Regions from separate parts of the Streptomyces sp. RK62 genome, predicted to be linked through region 1. Evidence: riboswitches for the same ligand, from Rfam matches in the RefSeq annotation. Region 1 holds a riboswitch; each other region holds the start of a gene.
What was found. A riboswitch is a leader RNA that binds a small molecule or an ion and turns the genes downstream of it on or off. The one in region 1 is predicted to bind cobalamin.

Region 1 (3,807 bases):
TCGCCGTCAGCCCGGTCGAACCAGCGGCAGAAGCCGTCCTCATCAGCGTCGAGCGCGACGAAGCCACGCTCGCGCAGCACCCCGCAGACCGTGGACTTGCCCGTCCCTGAATTGCCGGTCACCCACACCAATGTCACTCCGCCAGCGTAGACATGAGCACACGCGACTGCGCGGTGCTATTCGCTACGCAGAGCCGTGGCCGTGGGTGCCCCGGCCGCCGCGACCGGCCGGACTCGGCGCGAGCGGCTCATCGGGTGCCACGTACCGGCGCAACGCGCGGCGCCGAGCTGGGCACGAAGACGTTGCCACGGCTTCCGCCCGAAGTGACACGGCTTCCGTCTATGCCATCCCTGCCTGGTCCACGCACACGTAGCCGGGCACATGGCCTGTTTGCGGATGAACGAAACGGGGCAAAGCTTGCGCCGTTGGCCGCCTCCCGTTCGTAGGCGGCTAGGTATATAGGTGGACCCGACTCCCACTGACCGCACATCACACGATCCAGAGGCACGCGCGTTGAGTGACCAGGACCAGCCCGGGCGGACCGAGCAGCCGAAGGTTCCTGACCTGCGGCTGCAGCTGGACACCGAGCTGGACGAGATCGGTGCGCAGTTACAAGCCCTGGCCGACGCCAAGGACCGGCTGCAGGGTCTGCTGGGCGCGGTGCTGGCCATCAGCGGGGAACTGGATCTCTCGGCCGTGCTGCGGCGCATCGTCACCACCGCGATGGAACTGGTCGGCGCACGCTACGGCGCCCTGGGGGTGCTGCACGAGTCCGGCGAGTATCTCAAGGCCTTCATCACGGCGGGGCTGACTGAGACGGAACGCGCCGATCTGGGCGGGGTGGCGTTCCCCCACGGTCGGGGCGTGCTCGGGCATCTCATCCACAATCCCGAACCACTCCGCGTCGACGACATCCCTTCGCATCCCGCCTCCGCCGGCTTCCCGCCCGGTCATCCGCCCATGCGCACCCTGCTGGGAGTGGCGATCAGCGTCCGCGGCGAGATCTACGGCGATCTCTACCTGTCCGAACGTCTCGACGGCCGTCCTTTCGGCCCCGATGACGAGGACGTGGTGGTCGCCCTCGCCAGCGCCGCCGGTATCGCGATCGAGAACGCCCGCCTTTTCGGACAGGTCCGTGACAGCGCGGAGACCTTCCAGCGTCTGCTGCTGCCCACGTTGCCCGATCTGAGCCCCTTCACCGCCGCCACCGTCTACCGGCCGGCCGATGAACCCAACCGGCTCGGCGGGGACTGGTACGACGCCATCGTGCTGCCTGACGAGGCGGTCGGCATCATGATCGGTGACGTAGGCGGCCACGACCTGTACGCGGCGGCCGCCATGGCGCAGACCCACAGCATGCTCCGGGCGCTGCTGTACGACCGCCGTACTCCGCCCAGCGAGATCCTCGCCCAACTGGACCGCACTCTGCATGCCACTGCGGAGGTCCCGGTCACCACAGCCTGCCTGGCCCGCATCGAACCCGATCCGTCCGGGTGGGTACTGCGATGGAGCACGGCCGGGCACTTTCCTCCCCTGCTGATCAGCCCTGACCTGGAAACGGAGTACCTGCACGCCGAGCCCGGCCTGCCGCTCGGGGTGAGCACCGGTGAACACCGCCCCGACCACACTCGCTCCCTGCCCGCGGGCTCGATCCTCCTCTTCTTCACCGACGGCCTCATCGAACATCCAGCCCACTCCATCGATGTGGGCCTGACCGCGCTCGCCGACCTCGCCGCCACCCATGCCACCCGGCCGCTGCACGAACTCGTGCAGGTCCTGGCCGATCACCACCCGAGCGACGGCCAGGACGACATGGCCATCCTCGCCCTGCGCATTCCTGCCGGCACCCGCTCCCCACAGCTCCCGGCATAAGGCCACAAGGATACGAGGCCAGACCGCCTGACAGGCAGTCACCCGAGCGCGGTCACGAGTGATCAGCACGGCGCTCGCTCCTTGGGCGGACCCAGCAGGCAAGTGGGCCGTCCACGGAGCGTCGAGGAGGCGTGGTGCGTGCGGCCGGAACCCCTCGGCCTTTTGCCGATGACACGGGGAATCGTAGGATCACCTGGTCATCGCCGCGACGGGAGACAGGAAGCCGGTGCGAATCCGGCACGGTCCCGCCACTGTGACCGGGGAGCGCCCCTCCGACACGCCACTGCGCGCCGCGCGGGAAGGCGGAGGAAGCGTCGATCCGGGAGTCAGGACACTGGTCCGTCGCGGGCCCGATCCGAGGAGCGCGGACTCCAGGAGGCTTCACGTGTCCCAGCTGTTCAGCCCTGCCCGCACGCGCGGGTTCCTTCGTGCCACGGCAGCTGCCGTGGCTCTGTCGTCAGTGTTGCTGACCACGAACTGCGGTGCGGCCGACGAGAGCGGCGGGGACGCGAAGGCCACCGCGGCCGTGCCCGCGGGTTTCCCGGTCACCGTCGACAACTGCGGTGTGAGGACGACGTACGACAGGCCGCCGTCGCGGGTGGTCACCATCCATCAGCACCCGGCGGAACTCATGCTCGCCCTCGGCCTGAAGGATCGTATGGTCGGCACGGCCTTCCCCGACTCCGCGGTGCTGCCCGAGCTGAAGGAGGACTACGAGGCGGTTCCCGAACTGGCGCGGAAGGAACCGTCGTTCGAGAAGGTCCTGGATGCCGAACCCGACTTCGTCTACGGCGGCTACGGCAGCGCCTTCGCCGAGAAGGAGGGCCGCTCCCGCACGGCGTTCGCCGACGCGGGCATCGACACCTACCTCAACCGTGAGTACTGCGGCAAGAAGAAGGTGACGATGGAGGACACCTACGACGAGGTCCGCACCATCGGCAAGATCTTCGGTGTCACGGACCGGGCCGACAAGCTGGTCACCGACCTCAAGAGCCGCGTCGGCAAGGCCGCCGGCAAGGTCGAGGGCGAGCCCGACGTACCCGTCTTCGTCTACGACAGCGGCGACAAGGCCGCCTTCACCGCGGGCGGCAAGAGCCTCGGCACCGAGCTCATCCGGCTGGCCGGCGGCGAGAACGTCTTCGCCGACCTCGACGACGTCTTCGGCGACGTCTCCTGGGAGCAGGTCATCGAGCGCAGACCGGAGGTCATCGCCGTCTACGACTACGCGGGTGCCGGAAGCGTTGAGCAGAAGAAGAGGTTCCTGCTGTCCCAGCCCGCACTCGCCGACGTCCCCGCTGTCAGGAACAAGCGGTTCGTCGTGCTGCCGCTGACCGCCACGCTGGTGGGAATCCGCTCGGCGTACGCCGTCGACGATCTTGCCCGCGGACTGCACCCCGAGAGCTTCCGGTGACCCGGACCACCACCGTCACGTCCGTCGAGACGCGAGTCCGACGACGGAGGACCACCGAGCCAGGAGAGGGCCGAACCCGGCTGGCCGTCACACTGTTGGTGCTCACCGCCCTGCTCGTCGTCTCCGCCGTCACCGGACTTGCGATCGGCTCCGTCCAGGTGCCACCCGCCCAGGTGTGGGGCATCGTGACGCACGCACTGGGTGCCGACTGGCAGCAGCCGGACTGGTCGCGGGCCCGGGAGACCATCGTGGTGGACGTGCGAGCGCCGCGGGTGCTGCTCGGGGCGGTCACCGGCGCCGGCCTCGCGGTGGTCGGCACCGCCCTTCAGGCGCTGGTGCGCAACCCGCTCGCCGAGCCGTATCTGCTCGGCGTCTCCTCGGGGGCGTCCCTCGGCGCGGTCTCCGTCATCGTGTTCGGAGTCACCCTTTTCGGTCCGGTCTCCCTGCCGGTGGCAGCCTTCGTGGGGGCGTTGGGGGCGCTGCTGCTCGTGTACGCCACCGCCCGCACCGGCGGACGCATCACC
Region 2 (3,807 bases), on a different contig from region 1:
CGGCTCCAAGAGCCTGTCGCTGGCCGTGGCGGTCACCGGCATCCTGGCGACGATGCCCTACATCGCGCTCCAACTGGTCGGCATCCAGGCCGTCCTGGACGTGATGGGCGTCGGCGGCGGCGAGAGCACCAACTGGTTCGTCAAGGACCTGCCGCTGCTCATCGCCTTCGGTGTGCTGGCCGCGTACACCTACTCGTCGGGCCTGCGCGCCCCCGCGCTGATCGCGTTCGTCAAGGACACGCTGATCTACATCGTCATCGCGGTGGCGATCATCTACATCCCGATCAAGCTGGGCGGCTTCGACGAGATCTTCGCCAAGGCGAGCGAGGCGTACAGCCAGACCAACCCGGCCACGGGTGCCCCGCGCGGAGCGCTCACCCCGCCGGACGCGACCCAGTGGACGTACGCCACGCTGGCGCTTGGCTCCGCCCTCGCGCTGTTCATGTATCCGCACTCGATCACCGCGACGCTGTCCTCGCGCAGCCGTGAGGTGATCCGGCGCAACACCACGATCCTGCCGCTGTACTCCCTGATGCTGGGCCTGCTGGCGCTGCTCGGCTTCATGGCGATCGCGGCCGGCATCAAGGTGCAGAACGGCCAGCTGGCGATCCCACAGCTGTTCGAGAACATGTTCCCCGCCTGGTTCGCGGGCGTGGCCTTCGCGGCGATCGGCATCGGCGCGCTGGTGCCTGCGGCGATCATGTCCATCGCGGCGGCGAACCTGTTCACCCGCAACATCTACAAGGACTTCATCAAGCCCGACGCCACGCCCGCGCAGGAGACCAAGGTCTCCAAGATCGTGTCGCTGCTGGTGAAGGTGGGCGCGCTGGTCTTCGTCCTCACCATGGACAAGACGGTCGCCATCAACTTCCAGCTGCTGGGCGGCATCTGGATCCTGCAGACCTTCCCGGCCCTGGTGGGCGGTCTGTTCACCCGCTGGTTCCACCGCTGGGCCCTGCTGGCCGGCTGGGCGGTCGGCATGGTCTACGGCACGCTCGCCGCGTACGGGGTGGCGACCCCGGCGCAGAAGCACTTCGGCGGCTCCTCCAAGGAGATCCCGGGCATCGGTGAGATCGGCTACATCGGTCTGACGGCGTTCGTGCTCAACGTGCTGGTCACCGTCGTCCTGACCTTCGTCCTGCGGGCCGCGAAGGCCCCGGACGGCGTCGACGAGACGAAGCCGGAGGACTACACGGCGGACGCGGGCGACCCCGGCGTCCAGGTGGAGCTGCCGCCGGCCACGGCGGGCTCGTCCCACTGAACCACCGGTACACGGCGGGCCGTCGGAGAAATCCGGCGGCCCGCCGCCGTGTGCGTACGACAGACTCGGGTGCATGGACATCGTGATCCGGCAGGCGGAACCCGGGGAGTACGGCATCCTCGGGGAGATCACCGCACAGGCCTATCTCCGCGACGGCCTCCTCGACTTCGGCGAGGACGACTCCTATCTCCATGAGCTCAAGGACGTGGCGAAGCGCGCGGCGGCCGCCGAGGTGCTCGTGGCCGTCGAGCACGACCGCGTCCTCGGTGGCGTGACGTTCGTCTCGGGCAGCGGCCCGATGGCGGATCTGGCCGGGCCCGGCGAGGCGGAGATCCGGATGCTCGCCGTCGACCGGGCGGCCCGGGGACGCGGCGCCGGCGAGGCGCTCGTACGCGCCTGCCTGGACCGCGCCCGCGCCACGGAGGGCTGTGTGCGCGTGGTCCTCTCCTCCCAGCCCACCATGTACAGCGCCCACCGCATCTACGGGCGTCTGGGCTTCGTCCGCACCCCGGAACGGGACTGGAACCCCGTGCCGGAGCTCCTCGACCTCACGCTCGTCACCTATGAGTTGACGCTCTGACACCACCACGCCACAACATCTAGGGGTGGCGCGACGGGCGAGCACAAGATGTATGCTCATGCTCGCTGTCGCCGCAGGGGAATCCGGTGCGAATCCGGAACTGTCCCGCAACGGTGTACTTGTGCATGTTCCGTGCACATGGTCAGTCCGAGGACCTGCCGACAGTGCGTCCCGGCCACCCGGCCGGTGCGCCAGACGTCCGGGCCTCGTGGAATGGGCCGGTGGACGCGACGCCCCGTGCGCTCGTGAGCTGCCCCCTGCCCTCCGCAAGGCCCTGTGCCGAGCGAGGGAGAGCCTCACGTGACCATCGCGCCAGCCGAACCGGCCTCAGCGGCGGCCGAACCGGAGAACGACGGTCCCGGTGCCGCGCTGTTGCGGACCCTGACCGAGCTGACCGCCGACCTCCCCGACGCCGACCCCGGCCGGGTCGCCGCCGCCGCGCTGCGCGGCCGGTCCGCGCGGGCCGACGAGGCGGAGCTGCGCGAGCTCGCCACCGAGGCGGCGGCCGGTCTCATCTCCGAGGACCCGGCGTACAGCCGGCTGGCCGCGCGGCTGCTCACCCTCTCCATCGCCGCCGAGGCCGCCTCGCAGGGCGTCACGACCTTCACCGGGTCGGTCGCGACCGGGCACCGCGAGGGCCTGATCGCCGACCGGACCGCCGCTTTCGCGCGGACGCACGCGGACCGGCTCGACGCGCTCGTCGACCCCGCGGCCGACGACCGGTTCGGCTACTTCGGCCTGCGCACCCTCTACAGCCGCTATCTGCTGCGGCATCCGCACACCCGCAAGGTGATCGAGACGCCCCAGCACTTCCTGCTGCGGGTCGCCTCCGGTCTCGCCGCGGACGACACCTCCTCGGCGGTGGACGAGGTCGCCGCGCTGTACCGGCTGATGAGCCGCCTGGAGTACCTGCCGTCCTCCCCCACGCTCTTCAACTCCGGCACCCGGCACCCCCAGATGTCGTCCTGCTACCTCTTGGACTCCCCCAAGGACGAGCTGGACTCGATCTACGACCGCTACCACCAGGTCGCCCGGCTCTCCAAGCACGCCGGCGGCATCGGCCTGTCGTACTCCCGCATCCGCTCGCGGGGTTCGCTGATCCGGGGCACCAACGGGCACTCCAACGGCATCGTCCCGTTCCTGAAGACGCTGGACGCCTCCGTGGCGGCCGTGAACCAGGGCGGGCGGCGCAAGGGCGCGGCGGCGGTGTACCTGGAGACCTGGCACTCCGACATCGAGGAGTTCCTGGAGCTGCGGGACAACACCGGTGAGGACGCCCGCCGTACGCACAATCTGAACCTCGCGCACTGGGTGCCGGACGAGTTCATGCGCCGGGTGGAGGCCGACCGGCCGTGGAGCCTGTTCTCCCCCGCCGACGTGCCCGAGCTGGTCGACCTGTGGGGCGAGGAGTTCGACGCGGCCTACCGTGCGGCCGAGGCGAAGGGCCTCGCGCGCAAGACCCTCCCGGCCCGCGAGCTGTACGGCCGGATGATGCGCACCCTCGCGCAGACCGGCAACGGCTGGATGACCTTCAAGGACGCCGCCAACCGGACCGCCAACCAGACCGCCCTGCCCGGGCACGTGGTGCACTCCTCCAACCTGTGCACCGAGATCCTGGAGGTCACGGACGACGGGGAGACGGCGGTCTGCAACCTCGGCTCGGTCAACCTCGGCGCCTTCGTGCGCGACGGGGACATCGACTGGGAGCGCCTGGACGCCACGGTCCGCACGGCCGTCACGTTCCTCGACCGGGTCGTGGACATCAACTTCTACCCGACCGAGCAGGCCGGCCGCTCCAACGCCCGGTGGCGCCCGGTGGGCCTGGGTGCGATGGGTCTGCAGGACGTCTTCTTCCAGCTGCGGCTGCCCTTCGACTCGCCCGAGGCGAAGGCGCTGTCCACGCGGATCGCCGAGCGGATCATGCTCGCCGCGTACGAGGCGTCCGCCGACCTCGCCGAGCGCGAGG
Region 3 (3,807 bases), on a different contig from region 1:
CTCGGGCGCGGGCTCACGCACCACGGGCTGCTCGCCGAGGTGCGGGAACTCGCTGACCCCGGTGACCGGTTCACGCCGCTTCGCCAGCTTGCCGGTGCGGGCCTCCCAGGTGGCGGCGAGGTCGTCGCGCAGCTGTCCCGAGCGCAGCGCGGCGGCCTGCCCGCCCGCCCGCTCGATCCGCTGGAAGAACTCCCAGCCCGCGTGCGCCAGTTCGTCGGTGAGCCGCTCCACGTACCAGGAGCCGCCCGCCGGGTCGATGACCCGCGCGAGGTGGGACTCCTCGATGAGGATGGTCGAGGTGTTGCGGGCGATGCGCCGCGCGAACGCGTCGGGCAGGCCCAGCGCGTGGTCGAAGGGCAGCACCGTCACCGAGTCGGCGCCGCCGACACCGGCCGCGAGCGTGGCGACCGTGGTGCGCAGCATGTTCACCCACGGGTCGCGGCGGGTCATCATCACCGGCGAGGTCACGGCATGCTGGACCTGGGCGCTCGGCGCCCCGGACACCTCGGTCACCCGGGCCCACAGACGGCGGGCCGCCCGCAGCTTGGCGATGGTCAGGAACTGGTCGGCGGTGGCCGCGTAACGGAACTCCAGCTGCCCGGCGGCCTCTTCGACCGTCAGCCCGGCCTCGGTCAGCTCCCGCAGATACGCCACACCGGTGGCCAGCGCGGCGCCGAGCTCCTGCGCGGCCGAGCCGCCGGCCTCGTGGTACGGCAGCGCGTCCACGGTCAGGGCCCTGAGCCCGGGGTACTCCTCGGCGCACCGCCTGGCCGGCGCGGCGGCCGGCGCGAACGGCAGGGGCGTACCCGTGCGGGCCTCGTGGCCGAGCGGGTCGAAGCCGAGGTTGCCGCGTGCCGCGTCCTTGGCGACGTCGCGCTCCTCGTACAGGGCGAGCAGCGCCAGTGCGGCGGCCTCCGACTCGGCGCCCGCGTCCAGGACGACCGGGGCGAGGTCGAGGTAGACGCCGTCGAGGGCGCTGCGGAGGGAGGACACCGGGATACCGGCCTCGCCGAGGACCAGCCAGAGCGAGGTGACGCCGTTCTCCAGGTCCGCCAGCACCACGCCGTCCGCGGCCGTGGTGTGCCGCTGCCGTACGTCCCAGCCGCCGGCGGTGTTGCCCTCGGGGCGACCACCCCGCACATAGGGGGCGAAGCCGGGCAGGCCGGGGTCGGGCGCGGCGTCACGCGCGGTGTACAGCGGGCGGGAGCGCATCCCGTCCTCGAGTGGGGTGGACAGGGCGTCCTCGGCAGCCGTCCCCGACACGTCCTTGCCCGCCTTGCGCAGCACACCTTCCACCAGGTGTCGCCACTGCTCATGGGTTGCGTCAGGGAACTCGGCGGCCAGCGAGAGCCCGTCGTCAGGCAGGACCGTCATGCTCGGATGCTAGGTCAGATGGTCAAAGGAGCAGCAGGGGGCATGGCTGTGACCTTGCCCTCTTCCAGATTGTGACCTGGGTCTCGGGGCCTCGGCGGTGCCCGCGCGGACCCGCTGAACGACTGGCTCCGGGCCCTGACTTGATAGCCTCGCGGGGCTGGTCGCGCCCCTTTCCGGGGCCAGGGAATCCGGTGCGAATCCGGAACTGACGCGCAGCGGTGAGGGGGACGGGCGGGGCAGGCACGCCACTGGGAGACCGGGAAGGCGCCCCGCCGGGACGAACCCGAGTCCGAAGACCTGCCGGCACCTCCGCGCCTCCGGGCGGGGAGGTCATCCGCAGGCCGGCTCCGCGTACGAGCCCCGACCCTTGAGGCGTGTATGTCCGTCCTTCCACCCCAGCCGTCGTCCGAGCCCCCGCGTACCCCGTCCACGCCCTGCCGGGTCGTGCTCTGCCGGGACTGCTGCTGCGGCAGTCCGAAGGTGACCGGTGTCGACCACGCGGGTCAGGCCGCCCGGCTGAAGGAGAGCGTCCCGGTGCGTGTCTCGGACTGCCTGGACGTCTGCGACCACGCCAACGTGGTCGTCGTCCAGCCCTCCGCCGCGGCGCGCGCGGCGGGCGCCCGGCCGGTCTGGCTCGGGCTCGTCAACGACCCCGACGCCACCGAGGACGTCATCGCCTGGGTGCGGGCCGGCGGGCCCGGAGTTGCTCCCTGCCCGGAGATCCTGGCCTTTCACACCATCCCGGCGCCCTCGTCGCGGGCGTCGGGGAAGGGCTGAACCGACCGCCCGTAGCCGCGCCCTGCGTGCCCGCCATGGGCGCCCGACCTCTCCACACCTTCACGCCACCCTCGCTCCACACCCCCCATGAACGGTTGAACATCGAACAGGCGGTCACGGAAGATCGGACGGACCCGTCCGGCCCCGACCGCGAGGTGACGCCCGCCATGTTCACCACCCGTCCCACCCTCCAGGGCACCTTCGGCATGGTGTCCTCCACGCACTGGCTCGCCTCGCAGTCCGCGATGGCGGTGCTGGAGCGCGGCGGCAACGCCTACGACGCCGCCGTGGCGGGCGCGTTCGTGCTCCACGTCGTCGAACCGCATCTCAACGGCCCCGCCGGCGAGGTGCCCATCCTCCTCGCCCCGGCGGGCGGCGAGGTGCGGGTGCTGTGCGGCCAGGGCGTCGCCCCCGCGGGCGCCACCGTCGCCCACTACCGCGGCCTCGGCCTGGACCTCGTCCCCGGCACCGGACCGCTGGCCGCCGCCGTGCCCGGCGCCTTCGACGCCTGGATGGTGCTGCTGCGCGACCACGGCACCCTGGCGCCCGCCGACGTCCTCGCGTACGCCGTCCACTACGCCGAACACGGGCACGCGCCCGTGGAGCGGGTCGGCGAGACCGTGGAGACCGTGCGCGAGCTGTTCGAGACGGAGTGGACCTCCTCCGCCGAGGTGTATCTGCCGGACGGCGAGCCGCCCCGCCCCGGCGCCCTCTTCCGCAACCCGGCCCTCGCCGCCACCTGGAAGCGCCTGCTGGACGAGATCTCCGGCGCAGGTGACCGCGTCGCGCAGATCGAGGCCGCGCGCGCGGTGTGGCGTACCGGGTTCATCGCCGAGGCGCTCGTCCGGCAGGCGCAGCGGCCCACCCTCGACACCAGCGGCGAGCGGCACACCGGCACCCTCACCGCCGCCGACCTCGCCGGCTGGTCCGCGACCTACGAGGCGCCCGCGACGTACGACTGGAACGGCTGGACCCTGTGCAAGGCGGGGCCCTGGAGCCAGGGCCCGGTGCTCCTCCAGCAGCTCGCCCTGCTCCCGGACGACCTGCCGCCGTACGGGTCCGCCGACTACGTCCACCTGCTCGTCGAGGGCTGCAAGCTGGCCATGGCCGACCGGGAGGCCTGGTACGGCGACGCCGCCGAGGTGCCGCTCGACGACCTGCTCTCCGACGCGTACAACGCCGAGCGGCGCCGGCTGGTGGGCGAGGCCGCCTCCTTCGAGCTGCGGCCCGGCAGCCCCGGCGGGCGCGTGCCCCGGCTGGGCGCCCACGCGCGCGGGGAGGCCGCCGCGCCCGGTTCCGTCGCGCCGGGCGCCGGGGAGCCGACGGTCGCCAAGTCGCCCGTGTCCCCGGTGCCGGCCGAGCCCGAGGTCGCCGCGGACGGGCTCACCCGGGGCGACACCTGCCACCTCGACATCGTCGACCGGTGGGGCAACATGATCGCGGCCACCCCGAGCGGCGGCTGGCTCCAGTCCAACCCCGTCGTGCCCGAACTAGGCTTCCCGCTCGGCACCCGACTGCAGATGACCTGGCTGGAGGAGGGCCTGCCGAACTCCCTGACCCCCGGCCGGCGCCCGCGCACCACGCTCACCCCCAGCATCGCGCTGCGCGACGGCGTGCCCGTCCTCGCCTTCGGCACCCCCGGCGGGGATCAGCAGG
Region 4 (3,807 bases), on a different contig from region 1:
GGATCTCGTAGCCCTCGACGGGTTCGCCGAGCGCTTCGCCGACGGGCCGGGTCAGGGTCTTCTCGCGGGCGAACCGCACCCGCACGGGCAGCACACCGAGGCCGTCGACATGGCCGGCGCGGCTCTCGACGTCGTCCTCGATGTGCTCGCCGAGGACCTGGAAGCCGCCGCAGATCCCGAGGATCGGCCGGCCCTCCGCGGCCCGTCGGACCAGAGCCGCCGCCAGCCCCCGCTCGCGCAGCCAGCGCAGCGCCTTCACGGTGCCGCGGGTGCCGGGCACGACCACCAGATCGGCGTCGGCCAGCTCCTCCGGCCGGTCCACGAACCGCACGATCACGCCCGGTTCGGCGGCGAGGGCGTCGACGTCGGTGAAGTTGGACATCAGCGGCACCGCGCACACGGCGACCCGCAGCACGTCCTCGCCGACCGGGGCGGCCACCTCGGACTCGCGCACCGCCCCGCGCAGCGACACCCGCAGGCCGTCCTCCTCGTCGATGCCGAGGCCGTGCTGGAAGGGCAGCACGCCGTACGTCCGCCGGCCGGTGAGGCCGTGCAGCATGTCCAGGCCCGGTTCCAGCAGCGAGACGTCCCCGCGGAACTTGTTGACGAGGAACCCGGCGACCAGCTCCTGGTCCTCGGGCGCCAGCAGTGCCACGGTCCCGAAGAACGAGGCGAAGACACCGCCGCGGTCGATGTCGCCGACGACCAGCACGGGCAGGCCCGCGCCGCGCGCGATCCCCATGTTCACGATGTCGGTGCGGCGCAGGTTGATCTCGGCCGGGGAGCCCGCGCCCTCGCAGATCACCGCGTCGTACGCGCCCCGCAGTTCGGCGAGCGAGTCGAGCACGGTGCCGAGCAACTGTTCCTGCCTGCCGCCGTGGTAGCCGCGGGCGCTCATCTCGCCGACCGGCCGGCCGAGCAGCACGACCTGGCTGCTGCGGTCGCCGCCGGGCTTGAGCAGCACGGGGTTCATCAGCGCGGTCGGCTCCACCCGGCAGGCCTGGGCCTGCATGGCCTGCGCGCGCCCGATCTCCGCGCCCTCGCGGGTCACGAACGAGTTCAGCGACATGTTCTGCGCCTTGAAGGGCGCCACCTTCACGCCCTGCCGCACCAGCCACCGGCAGATCCCGGCGGTGACGACGCTCTTGCCGGCGTCGGAGGTGGTGCCGGCGACCAGGAGTCCACCGTTCACGAGGTCCGTCCTCTCGTCCCGCGCCGGCGCCCCAGCAGCAGCCGGGCGCCGGCGCACACGCCCAGCGCGAGCACGCCCACCCGCTGCGAGAGCCGGACGGCCCGCTCGATGTCCCCGACCTCGACGGCCCGTCCGGCGGCGCCGTTGAGCACGGGCCGGTGCTCCACTCGGCCGCCGTACGACAGCGTCCCGCCCAGCCGCACGCCGAGCGCCCCCGCGAACGAGGCCTCCACGGGGCCCGCGTTGGGGCTCGGATGACGGTGGGCGTCGGCCCGCCAGGCCCGTACGGCGCCCCGGGGGTCGCCCCCGGCGACGGCGGCCAGCGCGGCGGTCAGCCGGGCGCCCGGCCAGCCGGCGACGTCGTCGAGGCGCGCCGAGGCCCAGCCGTAGCGGCGGTACCTGGGGGAGCGGTGCCCGACCATGGCGTCGAGGGTGTTGACGGCCCGGAAGCCCGCGAGGCCCGGCACCCCGGCGACGGCTCCCCACACCAGGGCGCCGACCACGGCGTCCGAGGTGTTCTCGGCGACGGACTCCACGACGGCCCGCGCGATCCCGTCGGCGTCCAGCGCCTGCGGGTCCCGTCCGCACAAATGCGGCAGCCGCGCCCTGGCCGCCTCGACGTCCCCGGCCTCCAGGGCGCGCCCGATCGTCCGGGCCTCCCGGGCGAGTGACGTACCGCCGACGACGGCCCAGGTGACGGCGCCGGTCAGGGCGACGGAGGCGGCGGGGGAGGGGCGCACGGCGCGTGCGGCGAGCCCGGCGGCCGCCACGGCGCCACCGGCGCACACGGCGGTGTGCAGCAGACCCCAGGCGCGGTCGTCGCGCCACAACACCCGTTCCACGGCGCCCGCGGCACGTCCGAACGCGGCGACCGGATGCCCCCGGCGTGGATCGCCGAGCAGCAGGTCACCGAGGAGTCCGGCGGCGGCGCCGTACGCGAAGACGCGTTCGGCACGCACGGGGTTCAGCCGGTGGTGGCGTCGGACAGGGGTCCGGTACTGCGTGACGATCGGCAGGCGAGCATCGCGTGATGTCCTCACTCAGGGTGTCCACGCCCTGGTTCGACGAGACCGGCGGCGAGAGTTCCTGGCTCCCGGGGGTATCTACCCCGGTGACAGTGGCGGGACCGCGCCGGATTCGCACCGGCTTCCTCTTCTGCCGCCGTAGATGGCTCCGGAAGTCCACCACGGGTCGCGACGACCGTCAACTTGCCTGTGACCTGCGACGGGAGAGTGTGCGCAGGCCCACACACACCGAAGGTGCGCGACGGAGTTCCGTCACGCACCTCAGGAGTCGAAGGCCGTACGTCAGGCCACGATGAGATAGATGCCGTAGGCCACGGCCGCCGTGCAGGCGGCGAAGCACGCGTAGGCGCCGGTGACCGCGAGCGCGGCCGAGCCGCCCTGGGCGACCGCCCGTTCGCGGCGCGAGAGACCCGCGATGCCGAGGGTGAACAGGCCCACGAGGGCCACCGTGACCACGAGACTGACACCGAAGACGGAGCCGAGAGCCGCCCAGTCGATCTTCATACTGCTGCTTCCTTGGGTTGCCGGGAGGAGTGACCGGGAGTCAGACGCCGAGCTTGGTGGGCTTGGGTCCGGTGGCCGGAGCCGGGACGGTGACCGCGAGGTCCTCGGTCACCGTGCCCGTGGGAGGCGGGGTCACGGCGGCCATGGCGGTGGTCACCACACCGGCCGGCTCTTCGTCGGCGTTGACGTTGGTGTGGTCGACGACCTCGCGGCGGGAGATCTTCCAGATCGCGAAACTGGAGGCGACCAGGAAGACCGCGACGACGGCGGTGCCCCAGCTGCCGAGGCCGGTCACGTACTCGGCGAGCGCGGCGACCAGCGCGGCGGCCGGCAGCGTCAGGCCCCAGGCGACGAACATCCGGGTGGCCGTGGACCAGCGGACCACACCGCCCTTGCGGCCGAGGCCCGCGCCCATCACGGCGCCGGACACGGAGTGCGTGGTGGACAGCGAGAAGCCGAGGTGCGAGGAGGCCAGGATGACCGTCGCGGCGCTGGTCTGGGCGGCGAAGCCCTGCTGCGGCTGGAGGTCGGTCAGGCCCTTGCCCATGGTGCGGATGATGCGCCAGCCGCCGAGGTAGGTGCCGAGCGCGATGGCCAGACCGGCGGAGAGGATGACCCAGGTGGGCGGGTCCGAGTCGGGGGCGAGGGCGCCGCCCGCGACCAGGGCGAGGGTGATGATGCCCATGGTCTTCTGCGCGTCGTTGGTGCCGTGGGCGAGCGAGACGAGGCCCGCGGAGGCGATCTGGCCGGCGCGGTAGCCCTTCTTCGCGGCCTCGCCGTCGGCCTTCCGGCCGAGCCGGTAGGTGAGCCGCGTGGCCAGCAGGGCCGCGACGCCCGCGACGATCGGGGCGGCGATGGCCGGGAGCAGGACCTTGGTGACGAGCACGTCGCCGTGGACGGCGCCGACGCCGGCCGAGGCGATGGCGGCGCCGATCAGGCCGCCCATGAGGGCGTGCGACGAACTGGAGGGCAGGCCCACCAGCCAGGTCAGGAGGTTCCAGAGGATCGCGCCGACCAACGCGGCGAAGATGACCTCGGGACGGATGCCGGTCTCGTCGACGAGACCCTTGGAGATCGTGTTGGCGA

Region 2: it holds a riboswitch for cobalamin, as region 1 does, so the genes downstream of both, KBY32_RS04195 (ribonucleoside-diphosphate reductase subunit alpha) here and KBY32_RS13530 (ABC transporter substrate-binding protein) in region 1, are expected to answer to the same signal.
Region 3: it holds a riboswitch for cobalamin, as region 1 does, so the genes downstream of both, KBY32_RS19575 ((2Fe-2S) ferredoxin domain-containing protein) here and KBY32_RS13530 (ABC transporter substrate-binding protein) in region 1, are expected to answer to the same signal.
Region 4: it holds a riboswitch for cobalamin, as region 1 does, so the genes downstream of both, KBY32_RS30255 (cobalamin biosynthesis protein) here and KBY32_RS13530 (ABC transporter substrate-binding protein) in region 1, are expected to answer to the same signal.

Annotation. Positions count from the first base shown of each region.
Region 1 is NZ_JAGPYD010000006.1:187,837-191,643, forward strand. Features, by position in the region: gene KBY32_RS13520 (AAA family ATPase) at 1-137, opposite strand, end outside; gene KBY32_RS13525 (PP2C family protein-serine/threonine phosphatase) at 514-1,872, shown strand; cobalamin riboswitch at 2,088-2,209, shown strand; gene KBY32_RS13530 (ABC transporter substrate-binding protein) at 2,258-3,283, shown strand; gene KBY32_RS13535 (iron ABC transporter permease) at 3,280-3,807, shown strand, end outside.
Region 2 is NZ_JAGPYD010000002.1:96,988-100,794, reverse strand. Features, by position in the region: gene mctP (monocarboxylate uptake permease MctP) at 1-1,261, shown strand, start outside; gene KBY32_RS04200 (GNAT family N-acetyltransferase) at 1,335-1,841, shown strand; cobalamin riboswitch at 1,887-2,019, shown strand; gene KBY32_RS04195 (ribonucleoside-diphosphate reductase subunit alpha) at 2,142-3,807, shown strand, end outside.
Region 3 is NZ_JAGPYD010000009.1:306,413-310,219, forward strand. Features, by position in the region: gene KBY32_RS19570 (methylmalonyl-CoA mutase family protein) at 1-1,374, opposite strand, end outside; cobalamin riboswitch at 1,516-1,694, shown strand; gene KBY32_RS19575 ((2Fe-2S) ferredoxin domain-containing protein) at 1,753-2,151, shown strand; gene KBY32_RS19580 (gamma-glutamyltransferase family protein) at 2,319-3,807, shown strand, end outside.
Region 4 is NZ_JAGPYD010000018.1:60,932-64,738, forward strand. Features, by position in the region: gene KBY32_RS30250 (cobyric acid synthase) at 1-1,192, opposite strand, end outside; gene KBY32_RS30255 (cobalamin biosynthesis protein) at 1,189-2,151, opposite strand; cobalamin riboswitch at 2,252-2,404, opposite strand; gene KBY32_RS30260 (hypothetical protein) at 2,500-2,721, opposite strand; gene KBY32_RS30265 (inorganic phosphate transporter) at 2,762-3,807, opposite strand, start outside.